One region of the Devosia rhizoryzae genome, then DNA from elsewhere that is predicted to be linked to it. Evidence: predicted binding sites of a transcription regulator. Region 1 holds the regulator's gene; the other holds the start of a gene.
What was found. The regulator PhoB, encoded in region 1, activates phosphate uptake and scavenging genes when phosphate is short. The targets are predictions, from matches to a motif close to TGTCATNNANCTGTCAT.
Positions count from the first base shown of each region.

Region 2: JI748_RS15630 (DUF2794 domain-containing protein) is a predicted target of PhoB. The motif match lies at 4,665-4,681, and genes of this name have one in related genera.

Region 1 covers NZ_CP068046.1:592,815-600,550, reverse strand. Annotated here, with positions in the region: gene JI748_RS02990 (substrate-binding domain-containing protein) at 1-967, shown strand, start outside; gene pstC (phosphate ABC transporter permease subunit PstC) at 1,024-2,403, shown strand; gene pstA (phosphate ABC transporter permease PstA) at 2,400-3,764, shown strand; gene pstB (phosphate ABC transporter ATP-binding protein PstB) at 3,839-4,621, shown strand; gene phoU (phosphate signaling complex protein PhoU) at 4,645-5,355, shown strand; gene phoB (phosphate regulon transcriptional regulator PhoB) at 5,517-6,218, shown strand; gene JI748_RS02960 (DMT family transporter) at 6,420-6,917, shown strand; gene JI748_RS02955 (DMT family transporter) at 6,914-7,336, shown strand; gene JI748_RS02950 (aldehyde dehydrogenase family protein) at 7,394-7,736, opposite strand, start outside.
Region 2 covers NZ_CP068046.1:3,184,045-3,191,780, forward strand. Annotated here, with positions in the region: gene ccmB (heme exporter protein CcmB) at 1-117, opposite strand, end outside; gene ccmA (heme ABC exporter ATP-binding protein CcmA) at 114-740, opposite strand; gene acnA (aconitate hydratase AcnA) at 898-3,585, shown strand; gene JI748_RS15625 (DUF1223 domain-containing protein) at 3,723-4,457, shown strand; gene JI748_RS15630 (DUF2794 domain-containing protein) at 4,694-5,080, shown strand; gene JI748_RS15635 (GNAT family N-acetyltransferase) at 5,189-5,686, opposite strand; gene JI748_RS15640 (Bax inhibitor-1/YccA family protein) at 5,761-6,486, opposite strand; gene thpR (RNA 2',3'-cyclic phosphodiesterase) at 6,688-7,227, shown strand; gene JI748_RS15650 (invasion associated locus B family protein) at 7,435-7,736, shown strand, end outside.

The sequences.
Region 1 (7,736 bases):
CGCCGCCCCCGCCTTTGCCCAGTCGCGCGACACCATCCAGGTTGCCGGCTCGTCGACGGTTCTCCCCTTCGCTTCCATCGTCGCTGAAGAATTCGGCGCTGCTTTCCCCGAATTCAACACGCCGGTCGTTGGCTCCGGCGGTACCGGCGGCGGCTTCAGCCAGTTCTGCGCTGGCGTTGGCGAAAACACCATCGACGTTGCAAACGCATCGCGTCCGATGCGCGATGGCGAGCGTGAAGCTTGCACCGCCGCTGGCGTCACCGACATCCGCGAAGTCCAGTTCGGCTTCGACGGCATCGTCTTCGCCTCCTCGGCCAACGGCCCGGACTTCGCCCTGACCCCGGTTCAGGTCTACAAGGCAATCGCCGCCCAGGTGATGGTTGACGGCGCCATGGTCGACAACCCCTACACCAATTGGTCCGAGATCGACGCTTCGCTCCCCGATCAGCCGATCCTGCTCGCAATCCCGGCGTCTAACCACGGCACCCGTGAAGTCTTCCAGGAACGCGTGATCTCGGCAGGCTTCGAAGAAGCTGGCGTGCCGGAAGGCATGTCGGAAGAAGACATGGAAGCTGCTGAAACCACCTTCCGTCAGGACGTCGTCACCGAAATCTCCGGCGACTACACCGAAACCCTGGCACGCCTCAACGCAGACACCAACACCGTCGGCGTCTTCGGCCTTTCCTTCTACGAACAGAACACCGACACCCTTAAGGTTGCTTCGGTCGACGGCGTCGTTCCCTCCAAGGAAACCGTTGCCGACGGCGAATACCCGGTCTCGCGCCCGCTGTTCTTCTACGTCAAGGGTCAGCACATCGGCGTCATCCCCGGCCTTCAGGAATACACCCAGTTCTTCCTCTCCGAGCAGATCTCGGGTGAGGGCGGCACGCTCGAAGCTGCTGGTTTGATCCCGCAGCCTGCCGAGAAGACCGCTGAGGTCCTGGCCGCTTTCGAAGCCGGCATGTAAGCTCCACAAGGGTCGCGCGAAGCGCGGCCCTTCCCCTTTCCAGCGGGATTGCGCGCATGAACTCCCTGATAATTGCCGTCCTTTTGCTCGCCCTGCTTGGTCTGGCCTACCAGACGGGCTGGATGACCAGCCGCCGCCTTGCGACCCCGAACGGGGTCAAAGTTCACTCCCGCCCCCAATACCATGCTGCTCGCGTTGCCCTGTGGACTCTGGTGCCGGCCCTCGTGATCCTCGCGATCTGGGGCCTTTTCGGCACTGACCTCACGCGCAGCTATGCCGTGTCGCTCATCCCCACGGAAACACTCGTCGCCCTCGACCAGATCGGCCTCAACGCCACGCTGCAGCGCATCTACGCGCTTGCTTCGGGCTATGGTGTCGCCGGCGCCGTCCAGCCGTTTGAGCAGTCCGCTGCCGATGCGCTCCGCAATTTCCAGCTGATCACTTTTCTCGCCCTGATCGCGGCGGTCGCAGCCGTCGGCATCTTCGGCCTGCTCTATGCCCGCTCCCGGATCACGCCACGCCTGCGCGCCCGCAACATCGTCGAAACCGTCGTTACCGCGCTTTTGATCTTCTGCTCGGCAGTCGCGATCCTGACCACAGTCGGCATCGTTCTTTCGCTTCTATCCGAAGCCATCCGCTTCTTCAGCTTCATCAACCCGGTCGACTTCTTCTTCGGAACTGTCTGGAACCCCGGCTTTTCCTCGACCGGCACCGGCAATCATGGCCAGTACGGGCTCCTGCCGCTCCTTACCGGCACCCTCTGGGTCGCGGCGATCGCTTCGCTCGTCGCCGTTCCGATCGGCCTGATGACCGCGATCTACCTGTCCCAATACGCCCCGCGCCAGGTGCGCGCCGTGGTCAAGCCCCTGATCGAAATCCTCGCCGGTATCCCGACCATCGTCTACGGTTTCTTCGCCCTCGTCAGCGTCGGCCCCTTCCTGCGCAATGCGGGTGGCGCGATTGGCCTCAACATCAGCGCCACCAGTGCCCTGACGGCAGGTCTGGTCATGGGCATCATGATCATCCCCTTCATCTCCTCGCTTAGTGACGACATCCTCAACCAGGTGCCCAAGTCCCTGCGCGATGGTGCCTACGGCCTGGGCGCCACCCAGTCCGAAACCATCCGCAATGTTCTCCTGCCCGCCGCCCTCCCCGGCATTGTCGGTGCCTTCCTCCTCGCCGTCAGCCGTGCCATCGGCGAAACCATGATCGTGGTTCTGGCCGCCGGCAACAGCCCGGTGCTGCGCGGAACGCCGCTCGAGCCGATCTCGACCATCACCGTCTCGATCGTCAATCAGCTGACCGGCGACACCGATTTCACCGGTCCGCAATCCCTTGTCGCCTTTGCACTGGGTCTGACCCTCTTCGTCATGACCCTTATCCTCAACATCGTGGCCCTCTACATCGTCCGCCGCTTCCGGGAACAGTACGAATGAGCGAACTTCAGAGCTCCGGTCGCGCGGCCGCCGCCAAGCGCACCCAGACCATCCGTGACGGTCTTCGCAAGCGTCACCGCAGCGAACAGCTGTTCCGCGCCTTGGGCATCCTCGCGATCTGCGCCGCCCTCGGCTTCGTGGGCCTGCTCTTTGCCGACGTTCTGCGCAAGGGTGTCCCAGCCTTCTGGCAGGCCAATCTCCATCTCGACGTGACCTTTGATCCTGAACTGATCGGCGCTGATCCGCGTCCAGTCCGCGCCGAAGGTCAGTCCATCGCCGACTACAATGCAGCCATCCTTGCCTGGCAGCGCAGCATCGCCATGCTGAACTGGAACAATGTCGTCGAAGCCTCGATGCGCAGCGTCACGCCGGCCGATCTCGAGATCGACAGCCGGCAGATCCTGAGCATCCCCGAGACCAATGCTCGCCACGTGATCCGTGAAGCCTTCGTCGCCAATCCCGATTTGATGGGCCAGACCGTCCGCTTCGACCTTCTCGCCTCTGCCAATACCGACAATTGGGTCAAGGGCAATATCGATCGCACCCTGGGTGACGCCCAGCAGCAGCTGTCGGCCCCCGCTCGCCAGCTGATCGACGCCTTGGAGGAAAACGGCACCATCACGCAGGATTTCGCCTGGGGCATTTTTACCAATGTCGATAGCCGCTCCGCCCCCGCGTCGGCAGGCCTGGCCGGCGCCTTCATGGGCTCGCTTTACATGATGCTCGTGGTGATCGTCTTGGCCGTCCCGATCGGAGTCGCCAGCGCCATCTACCTTGAAGAGTTCGCGCCAAAATCGCGCTTTACCGATCTCATCGAGGTCAACATCAACAACCTGGCGGCCGTGCCCTCGATTGTCTTCGGTCTCCTTGGCGCCGCGGTCTTCATCAACTTCTTCCATCTGCCCCGCTCCGCCCCGCTGGTCGGTGGTCTCGTGCTGACCTTGATGACCCTGCCTACCATCATCATTGCCACCCGCGCGGCGCTGCAGGGCGTCTCCCCTGCTTTGCGTCAGGCGGCACTTGGGCTGGGTGCCTCCCGCACCCAGATGGTGTTCCACCACGTCTTGCCCGTGACCTTCCCCTCGATCCTCACCGCAACCATCATCGGCGTTGCCCAGGCTCTGGGTGAAACGGCGCCGCTCCTGCTGATCGGCATGAGCGCCTTCGTGGCCTCGATCCCCGGCTCCGTCGTCGATCAGGCCACCGCGCTGCCGGTCCAGATCTTCCTTTGGCAGGGCAACGAAAACCGCAACTTCTTCGAGGCGCGCACCTCAGCCGCAATTCTGGTGCTCTTGGGCCTCATGATCCTTCTCAACGCCGTCGCTATCTTCCTGCGTACCCGTCTGGAGCGCCGCGCATGACCCAACTGGAGAATTCCCCTATGGATATGATCGCCGGCAAGCCCAAGATGACCCAGCAAACGGTATCGAGCTCCATGAACCCCGCCGAACTTATGGATCGCCAGATCCGTCTCACCGCCCGCGACGTCACCGTCCATTACGGTCCCAAGCAGGCCCTGCACGGCATCTCGATCGACATCCCCGATCGCGCCGTCACATCCTTTATCGGACCGTCGGGCTGCGGCAAGTCGACCTTCCTGCGCTGCATCAATCGCATGAATGACACGATCGAAGGCGCCAAGGTTGGCGGCCGCATCGAGCTCGACGGCCAGGACATCTATGCGCAGGACCTCGACGTTGTCGAACTGCGCGCCCGCATCGGCATGGTGTTCCAGAAGCCCAACCCCTTCCCCAAGTCGATCTACGAAAACGTCGCCTACGGCCCCAAGATTCACGGCATTGCCAGGAACAAGGCTGATCTCGACGAGATCGTCATCTCTTCGCTCCGCAAGGCGGGTCTTTTCGAAGAGGTCAAGGATCGCCTCAACGAGCCCGGCACCGGCCTTTCTGGCGGTCAGCAGCAGCGTCTCTGCATCGCCCGCGCCATTGCCGTCGGCCCCGAAGTCATTCTGATGGACGAGCCCTGCTCGGCCCTTGACCCGATCGCGACCGCCATCATCGAAGAGCTGATCGACGAACTGCGCGAGAACTACACCATCGTCATCGTCACCCACTCCATGCAGCAGGCCGCCCGCGTCTCGCAGAAGACCGCCTTCTTCCACCTGGGCAACCTGATCGAGCAGGGCGACACCGAAGACATCTTCACCAATCCGGTGAACAAGCAGACCCAGGACTACATCATGGGCCGCATCGGCTGATCGCCGAGGCTGGAGGAACTGAAATGCCCAATACTGGCACCGACCACATCGTTACGTCCTACAACGAAGAGCTGCACAGCCTCGCCCAGGCCATCGCCGAAATGGGCGGCCAGGTGGAAGCCGCCATCGAGAACGGCACCCGCGCCCTGCTCAAGCTCGATCGCGAACTGGCCGACGTCACCATCATTGCCGATCAGCGCATCGACGAAATGCAGCGCAAGATCGACGACATGGCCGTTTCCATGATCGCCCGCCGCCAGCCGATGGCTTCCGATCTGCGCGCCATCATCACCTCGGTGCATGTGGCATCCGATCTCGAACGCATCGGCGACATGGCCAAGCAACTAGCCCGCCGTTCGCTCAAGCTCGAAGGTATCAACCTGCAGCCCACCTTCTACAACGGCGTCAAGAACATGACCGCCCTTGTCATGGGTCAGGTCAAGGATGCGCTCGACGCCTATTCGAACCGCGACTCGGCCGCCTCGGTCGAAGTCTGCAACCGCGACGACCAGGTCGATGCGATGCACACTTCACTGTTCCGCGAGCTCCTCACCTACATGATGGAAGATCCGCGCAACATCACCACCTGCACGCATCTCCTCTTTTGCGCCAAGAGCCTCGAACGCATCGGCGACCACGCCACCAACATCGCGGAACGCGCCTACTATCTCGCCACCGGCAAGCAGCTCACCGGCGACGTGCAGGATCTCCAACGCCAGCAGATCAAGGTCTGATCACCTCTCCCTCCGAGAGAGGTCGGCGCAAAGCGCCGGGTGAGGCCGAAACTTGGCACTGCCGTTGCATCCTCCTCCCCCTTCTTCAGGGGGAGGGAAGGTGGGGGTTGGTGCCACAACAATGAACCATCGGGTCACCACCCGACCGACGGAGCACATCCATGCCCGCAACCATCCTCGTCGTCGAAGATGAAGGCGACATCGCCATCCTCCTTCGCTACAACCTTGAAGCAGAGGGTTTTCGCGTCATCACCGCCGAATCCGGTGACGAAGCGCATCGGGCGATCCAGGAAAAGCTCCCTGACCTGATCCTGCTTGACTGGATGCTGCCGGAAATCTCCGGCATCGAACTCTGCCGCCGCCTGCGCGCCCGGGACGAAACCGCTCGCGTCCCCATCATCATGCTGACCGCCCGCGGCGAAGAAGAAGAACGCGTTCGCGGCCTCACGACCGGTGCCGACGACTATATCGTCAAACCCTTCTCGGTCCCCGAACTCGTCGCCCGCATCCACGCTCTGCTGCGCCGGGCGAACCCCAACCTCGTCACCGCCTCCCTCCGCGTCGGTGACCTGGAACTCGACCGGACCACCCACCGCGTGCGCCGCGCCACCCGCGACATCCATCTTGGCCCCACCGAATATCGCCTGCTCGAATACCTGATGCGCCACCCCGGCCGCGTTTATTCCCGCGAGCAGCTTCTCGACGGCGTCTGGGGCAACGACGTCTATGTCGACGAACGCACCGTCGACGTCCACATTGGCCGCCTCCGTCGCGCCATCAACCGTGGCCGCGAATCCGACCCTATCCGCACCGTCCGCGGCGCCGGCTACGCCTTCGACGAACGCTTCGCCGCCGTCGCTTGAGGTGCTGCAACCACCGGCGCCCACCTTCCCCCTTGAGGGGAAGGCAAGCAGAGCTTAGGCCCCCCGGGCCTTAGCGTCGCTCGGAAGGGGGTAGTGGATAGCGTCCCGGGAACCGCCTCTTACCTTTGGTCACCGCGAAGCTGGCAGCGCCCCAGCCCTCCAGCTAAACTCGCGCCACCTCTCCCGAATCGGACTTTCCCCATGTCCATGCCCGCCGCGCAGCGGCCCAAACCGCTGCACCTCGTCCTCGCCTTCGGCAGCGGCGTGCTCCTGACATTCGCCGTCTTCATCAATGCCGAAGCCGGCCGCTACGGCGGCGCGCTCTTTTCGTCCTGGCTCGCCCACGGCACCGGCACCGTCGCCGCCATCCTCTTCCTCGCCGTGCTCTGGCGTCACCAGCGCGCCGAAGCTGCTGCATCGAAGGCCAGGATCGGCAAGGCCCCGCTCTGGGCATATCTGGGTGGCATTATCGGCGCCGCAACCGTCATGTTGACCTCGACATCCGTCAACACCCCGCTGGCCCTCGCCGGCACCCTCGCCCTTGGCCTCGCCGGCCAGGTTCTGCTCAGCCTCGCCGCCGACTTCTGGGGCCTGCTCGGCCTCCCCAAGCGCCGCCTCGATCTCCGCGACGCGGGCGCCGTCGTCCTGATCGTCGCCGGCAGCCTCCTGATCATTCTCTTCGGGCTCAACGCGGCATGATCATCCCCATCATCTTCGCCTTCACCGCTGGCCTCCTCGTCATTCTCAGTCGCCAGGTCAACGGCCGTCTGTCGCTCTCGACTTCGCCGCTGATCTCGTCCTTCTGGAACCACATCGTCGGTTTCGTTTTCTTGAGCCTGGTCGGCCTCGTCATCGGCGGGCTGATACCGCCCAATATCGGCGAGATCCCGTGGTGGGTCTTTTTCGGCGGCCCCATCGGCGTCATCTTCGTGGCCGCCGGCTCCTGGCTCATCACCCGGATCGGTGCCATCAACTCGACCCTTCTCGTCATCTCCGGCCAGATGGTTTCGGGTGTGCTCTTCGATTGGGCGCGCGGTATCCCGGTGACGCTTTGGGCCAGCGCGCTCGGCATCGTCCTCATCATCGCCGGCATGGCGCTGACACAGCGAAAACGTTAGCCCTCCGTTAACAAAAACGGGGCCACGCGGGCCCCGTAGAAGACGTTTTGCGAAAGATCAGCCAGCAGCAGTGTAGGCCGTCTTGACGATGGTGAAGAACTCCTTGGCATAGGTGCCCTGCTCTCGCGAACCATAGCTCGAACCCTTGCGGCCACCGAAGGGCACGTGGAAATCGACACCGGCCGTCGGCACGTTCACCATCACCATCCCGGCTTCCGAATTGCGCTTGAAGTGCGTCGCATATTTGAGCGAAGTCGTGACGATACCGGCACTTAGACCGAATTCCGTATCGTTCGCAGTATGGAGCGCTTCCTCGTAATCCTTCACCCGGATCACCGCCGCCACCGGCCCGAAAATTTCCTCACGGGCAATGCGCATCGAGTTGGTCGCTTCGGTAAAG
Region 2 (7,736 bases), 930 kb from region 1:
GGCAAAGGGCACGATGGCGCCGACGATGATGAAGAACAGGAGCAGGGTTAGAACGTCGCCGCCACCGGCAAAAGCGAGGCGGAGGTCGCGGCGGATGACGCTCAGGAAGCCGGTCATGGCGTGGCTCCCAGCTGCAATGTCGTGAGCGAGGAAACCGCGATATCGTCATGGGTGGCGATGACCGCAAGCCCACCTTCGGCCAGATGGGCGCTCAGCAAATCTGCCAGCAACACGCGTCCATCCGCGTCCAGTGCGGCACTCGGCTCATCGAGCAGCCACAGCGGGCGACGTGACACCAAAAGCCGCGCCAGCACCAGCCGTCGCTGCTGGCCCGCCGACAGGTAGCCGGCATCGAGTTTTGCGGTCTTGCCGAGCCCGACGCGGTCCAGCGCCGCATCCGCAGCCAAGCCGGTATGGCCGTTGAGCGCTGCCCAAAAGCCCAGCGTTTGCCGCACCGTCATCCTGGCTCTCACGGCATTGCGATGGCCGCAATAGTGGAGGGCAGGGCCGTCGTCCGGATCATGACCCTCTATCGTTACCGTGCCCTCGATCGGCGCGAGAAGACCCGCCAGCGTTAGCAGCAGCGTCGATTTGCCGGCCCCGTTCGGCCCCCGCAGCAGGAGCCCCGAGCCACCGGCAACGTCCAGCGCCAGACCGTGCGCCAGCATCGTTTCGCCACGGCCCACGGCAAGCCCTTGGGTGTGCAGCGATAGGGGGGAATAGACTTGCCCTTGGGTCATGACCCCATCTCGTATTGGAGCCAAGGTAGAACTGGCAAGGCCTCCCGCGATTGACTATAAGCCCTTAGAGATTGGAAACATTCCAGAAAACGCATGACTTTCGATCGGCCCCACCGCCCGAAAGCATTGTGTTTCGAGCAGCAAAGGGCGGAGCCAAGTGACTTCTGTAGACAGCTTCAAATCCAAGTCCACATTGACGGTGGGTGGCAAGACCTACACTTACTACTCCATCGCCGAAGCGGAAAAGAACGGCTTGACCGGCGTTTCGCGCCTGCCCGGCTCGATGAAGGTCGTGCTCGAAAACCTCTTGCGCTTTGAAGACAACCGCACCGTTACCAAGGCCGATATTCAGGCCGTCGCCACCTGGCTGGTCGAGCGCACGTCCGACCACGAAATCTCCTACCGCCCGGCCCGCGTCTTGATGCAGGATTTCACCGGCGTTCCCGCCGTCGTCGACCTCGCCGCCATGCGCGACGCCACCGCCAAGCTCGGCGCCAATCCGCAAAAGATCAATCCGCTTGTGCCCGTCGATCTCGTCATTGACCACTCCGTGATGGTCGACAATTTCGGTACGCCGCTGGCCTTCGAGCAGAATGTCGAGCTCGAATATGAACGCAATGGCGAACGTTACGAATTCCTGCGCTGGGGCCAGTCGGCCTTCGACAATTTCCGCGTCGTCCCTCCCGGCACCGGCATCTGCCATCAGGTGAACCTCGAATACCTGGCCCAGACCGTCTGGACCAAGGAAGAGGACGGCGAAACCGTCGCTTATCCCGATACACTCGTGGGCACCGACTCGCACACGACCATGGTCAACGGCATGGCCGTGCTCGGCTGGGGCGTCGGCGGCATCGAAGCCGAGGCTGCCATGCTCGGCCAGCCGATCACCATGCTGATCCCCGAAGTCGTCGGCTTCAAGCTCACCGGCAAGATCAACGAAGGCATCACCGCCACCGATCTCGTGCTGACCGTCACCGAAATGCTGCGCAAGAAGGGCGTGGTCGGCAAGTTCGTCGAGTTCTTCGGCCCCGGCCTTGATTACCTTTCGCTCGAAGACCAGGCGACCATCGCCAACATGGCACCCGAATATGGTGCCACCTGCGGTTATTTCCCGGTCGATGCCGACACTCTGAAGTTCCTCGCCACCACCGGCCGCGATGCCGACCGCGTGGCGCTGGTCGAAGCCTATTCCAAGGCGCAGGGCATGTTCCGCACCACGGACAGCGAAGACCCAACCTTTACGTCCACTCTCGAGCTCGATCTCTCGACCGTCGTGCCCTCGCTCTCGGGTCCCAAGCGCCCGCAAGACCGCGTGGCGCTCAAGGATGTCACCCCGGCCTTCCTCAAAGCGCTGCCTGATCTTTCCGCCGGCCGTGGCGACGACATCGCGCCCTTCACCGACGCTGCGGTCAAGGATGCCGACTATACCATCACCGATGGTTCGGTGGTGATCGCCGCCATCACCTCCTGCACCAATACGTCCAACCCGTCGGTGCTCGTCGCCGCCGGTCTCGTTGCCCGCAAGGCGCGGGCGCTGGGCCTTAATTCCAAGCCCTGGGTCAAGACTTCGCTGGCCCCCGGCTCGCAGGTGGTCACCGACTATCTCACCGCCGCCGGCCTCCAGGACGATCTTGACGCCATCGGCTTCAACCTCGTGGGCTATGGCTGCACCACCTGCATCGGCAATTCCGGCCCGCTGCCGCAGGCCATTTCCGACACCATCAACGAAAAGCGCCTCGTCGCGGCTTCGGTGCTCTCGGGCAACCGCAATTTTGAAGGCCGCGTGAACCCCGACGTGCGCGCCAATTACCTCGCTTCCCCGCCGCTCGTCGTCGCTTATGCGCTGCTCGGCACGCTCAATGTCGACATCACCACCGAGCCGCTCGGCACCGGTTCGAACGGCCAGCCGGTCTATCTCAAGGACATCTGGCCCTCGAACCACGAAATCGCCGAGATCGTGCGCCAGCACGTCAATGCCGACATGTTCCGATCGCGCTATTCGGACGTGTTCAAGGGCGATGAGCACTGGCAGGGCATCGCTGTCGAAGGCAGCGAGACCTATGGCTGGAACGGCGGTTCGACCTATGTGCAGAACCCGCCCTATTTCGAAGACCTGACCATGGAGCCAAAGGCGGTCACCGATATCGTCTCGGCTCGCGTTCTGGCGCTCTTCCTCGACTCGATCACCACCGACCACATTTCCCCGGCCGGTTCGTTCAAGTCGGGCACACCGGCGGGCAAGTACCTCATGGAGCATCAGGTCGCGCCCAAGGACTTCAACTCCTATGGCGCTCGTCGCGGCAATCATGAAGTCATGATGCGCGGCACCTTTGCCAATATCCGCATCAAGAACATGATGCTCGATGGCGTCGAAGGCGGCTACACGCTCGGGCCCGACGGCTCGCAGATGGCGATCTACGACGCGGCCATGGCCTACCAGCAGCAGAATACGCCGCTCGTGATCTTTGCCGGCAAGGAATATGGCACCGGCTCCTCGCGTGACTGGGCCGCCAAGGGCACCAATCTCCTTGGCGTCAAGGCCGTGATCGCGCAGAGCTTTGAGCGTATCCACCGCTCCAACCTCGTCGGCATGGGCGTTATCCCGCTGCAGTTCATGGACGGCGACAGCTGGCAGAGCCTTGGCCTCGATGGCACCGAAACGGTCGACATCCTCAATGTCGAAACCATCGTGCCGCGCGCCGTCGTCAACGTGAAGATCACCCGCGCCGATGGCTCGGTGCGCAATGTCGAAACCCGCTGCCGCATCGATACGGCCAACGAACTCGACTACTTCAAGAATGGCGGCATCCTCCACTACGTGCTGCGCAGCCTCGTCGCCGCGTAAGCAGCGCTTACATGTTTTGAAAACGAAGTGGCGGTCCGCAGGGGCCGCCATTTTCATTTCTGTGATGGAGTTAGGAAAATGGGGTCTCACCCGCTTTTGACTAGCCCGTCTTAACTTCTCCGGCCTACAACATCCCCATGTTTAGCCGCCCCGTTTTTGCCTTAATCGCTGGCGCTTCCGCGCTTCTGCATCCTGCCTCAGCCGGGGCGGAAACGCTTCGGGGCGAGCCCAAGGCCGTGGTCGAGCTTTTTACAAGCCAGGGCTGTTCTTCCTGCCCGCCGGCGGACGCGATGCTGACCAGCCTTGCCGGTCGCGACGATGTGGTGGCCCTGGCCTATCATGTCGACTACTGGGACTATATCGGCTGGCAAGACACCTTTGCCGCCCCCGCCTTTTCCGATCGCCAGCGCGGCTATGCCAAGAGCTGGGGGTCCTCCAGCATCTTTACCCCGCAAATGGTGATCAATGGCGAGGAGGGCGTCGTCGGCTCACGCCGCGACGAAGTACAGGACGCCGTTGCCTCGGCGCAGCTGCCGCTGGCGCTGACCATGGAAAAGCACGGTGACATGCTCAAGATCGGCATTCCCGCCGATGCCGGGCTGGGCGATGCCGGGATCTGGCTGGTCCGCTACCTCGATCGCGCCAAGGTCGATATCGACAGCGGCGAGAATGCGGGCAAGGCCATGGTCTATACGCAGGTGGTCACCGACCGGCAGATGCTGGGCATGTGGGAGGCCAAGACTGGCGCCCAGATCAAGCTGCCGCTTGCCGAGCTTCGCGGCCAGGACAATGGCGGCTTCGCCCTCCTCGTGCAGCAGGAACGCAACGGCATGCCGGGTCCGATCCTGGGTGCTGCCGTCTACGAGTTCTAGCGCAAAAAAGAGCCCGCTCCTTGGGGGCAGGGAGCGGGCGACTTGACTCTATTGGAGGCTGTCGGCAACCGGGTTTCAGGTTTGGGGGCTCAGATGCCCGGCTGCCGATAGATCAAACCTGATCGTTCATTCTGGCGTGATCACGAGCAAAGCGTGACCGAAATGGGGAATTTTCCACCCTTGTTTTCGCCACTGAATGGGTCGATCATGACTGTGTCGTGACAGAGTAGAGGGCCATTTTGCAGGCTCCACCAGATCCATCGAAGGCTAATCTTTCCCTCGTGCATGTGGGTGAACCACAACCGCAACCAGCGCGTCCGGCGCCTCCCGTCGTCGCCTTCGAGCGCCGTGAGCTGATGCTGATCCTTTCGGTCTATGGCCGCAAGGTCGCCTCCGGCGACTGGCGCGACTATGCCATGGACTTCCTCAAGGATCGGGCGCTGTTCTCGATCTATGCTCGCGTTTCCGAACGCCCGCTTTTCGTCGTGGAGAAGAACCCCAAGCTGCGCAATCGGCAGGGCCAGTTCATGGTCACCAACCAGCAGGGCCGCGTCCTCAAACGCGGCCACGACCTCGCGCAGGTGCTGCGCGTGCTCGATCCCGATCTGATGGTGGTCGGCTAGCTAGGCTGCCTCTCCTAGACCTCATCCTGAGCCTGTCGAAGGACGAGGTCGCAGCCACTGAGTGCCCGACCTCGTGGTTCGACAAGCTCACCATGAGGTCTCATCTAATTACAGCGCGCGCTGCAGGTGCACGATGTCGTGCCAGCGGTCGAACTTCAGTCCCACGGCCTCGTAATAGCCGACGCGCTTGAACCCGAACTTTTCGTGGATGGCGATCGAGTTGGCGGTGTCGGCAGTGATCACGGCCAGCATCTGCTTGAAGCCAAAGGCGCGCGACTGCTCCAGCAATTCGGTCAGAAGCGCCTTACCGATGCCGCGGCCCTTTTCCTCGGGATCGAGGTAGATCGAGTCTTCGCAGGTAAAGCGGTACGCCGCCCGGGGACGGTAAAAGCTCGCATAGGCATAGCCCACGGTCCGCCCTTCGCGCTCGGCAATGATCAGCGGGTGGCCGAGCCTTTTGAGTCCCGCATACTTTTCGGCGATCGCTTCCTCGCCCGGCGCTTCGGTGTCGAAGGTAATGGCGGTGTGGTCGACATAGTGCCGGTAGATCGTCGTGATCGCCGGGACGTCGGACCACTGGAAGGGGCGAAGAACAAAATCGGACATGGCAGACCAACAAAAAGACCGCAGCCCTTTTAGGCTGCGGTCCGATTGGTCGTCCAACCAATTTTAGGCCAATATTACTCGCGGTTGCCGAAGAGGCGGAGCAGCATCATGAAGAGGTTGATGAAGTCGAGGTAGAGGCTCAGAGCGCCCATGATGGCGTTCTTGGCCATGACGTCGGCGCCATAGTGCTCCGAATAGCTTTCCTTGATCTTCTGGGTGTCATAGGCGGTCAGACCGGTGAAGATCAGCACGCCCAGTACCGAGATCGCGAAATCGAGCATGGTCGAGCCCATGAAGATGTTCACGATCGAGGCGATGATGATGCCGATGAGGCCCATCATCAGGAAGTTGCCCATGCCGGTGAGGTCACGCTTGGTGGTGTAGCCGTAAAGGCTCATCGCGCCGAACGTTGCGGCCGTGATGAAGAACACCTTGGCGATGGAAGCGCCGGTATAAACGAGGAAGATCGAGCTCAGCGACAGGCCCATGACGGCCGCGAAGGCCCAGAATACGGCTTGCGCGGCAGGCACGGAAAGCTTGTTGATGCCAAAGCTCAGCACCAGGACAAAGCCCAGCGGAGCCAGCATGATCACCCAGGCGAGCGGGCTGCCATAAAGCAGTTCGGCATTGGCCTGGCTCGACAGAGCCCACTGGCTAGTGAAATAGGCGACAAGGCCCGTGACAACGAGGCCGACGCCCATGTAGTTGTAAACGCGCAGCATATAGCTGCGAAGGCCCTCGTCGATGGCCAAGGCCGAGCCGGCCCGCGCACCGAGGGTCTGACGGTCATATTCAGCCATTCTTTGGTTCCCTTTCCCAAATGAACTTGCGGTCTTGTTACCGCCGGTGGGCATTGGCACTGCCACTTGCTGGTGAATATGGGGACGGTATTGCCCAATGACAAGGATTAATGGCCGCCTGCGACACGGTGGACTGGTCCGTTAGGCTCGCTGTGCTAGGCTCAAGCGACGAATCGTGCGCCTGCCGCCAGGGAGGAAACCATGCCCCGGCTCTTTACCGGTCTTGAAATCCCACCCGATCTCGGCTTTGCCCTGTCGCTGAAGCGCGGTGGGCTGACGGGGGCGCGCTGGATCGATCCGGAAAATTACCACATCACCTTGCGCTTCATCGGCGACGTCGATGCACAGACCGCCAATGACGTGGTCGACAGCTTAGACCGGCTTTCCAACTCCCTGCGCTTTGCGGTCCGGCTCACACATCTGGGCAGTTTTGGCGGCGACAAGCCGCGGGCGCTTTTCGCCGGTGTCGAGCCGTCCGAGGCGCTTTCAAGGCTGCAATCGGCGCAGGAACGCGTGCTGCAACGCGCCGGCATCGAGCCCAAAGGCCGGCGCTTTGTGCCCCATGTGACGCTTGCCCGGCTGCGCGGCACGTCGGCCGAAGAACTTGCCCGCTTTATCGCCGAAGCGGCCATGTTCGAGCCGCTGAGCTTCGTCCCGGCCCATTTCGTCCTCTACTCGAGCCGCGAGTCCACGGGCGGCGGACCCTACGTCATCGAAGAGACCTACCCGCTCTCCTCATGATCTCTCACGCCCTTGTTAGCGCTTCCTTTACCGTTCCGGCCGAAACCGGGGACCGACACATGCTTGGTGCCCAAATGCCGCCGCGTTTGGCTTTCATTTGAGGCAAATACGGTCAAGGCCGGCGGGATTTGACGTCTTGGTAACCATGTTGGGGCACTGTGCGGGCAGGCAGTCTCCTAAGCTTTTTATTTAGAGGATGAATTGGCGATGACGACGAAAACCACCGGCCTCCTTTTCGGGCTTGCGGTCGCTTCAGTCATGGCTCTGGCGCCCGCCGCCCAAGCGCAGCAGGCGACCGAGCTTGGCACCTTCAATGCCTGGTCGGCTTATACCGCGACTGATCAGAGCGGGCAGCTTTGCTTCATCATCGGCGAGCCGCAGTCGAGCGAACCCTCCGGCGCCAATCGCGACCCGATCAAGTTCCTGATCGTCCATCGCAAGGGCATGGGCTCCAAGAACGAAGTCCAGACCCAGATCGGCTACCCCTATAACAGTTCTGACGCCAAGGC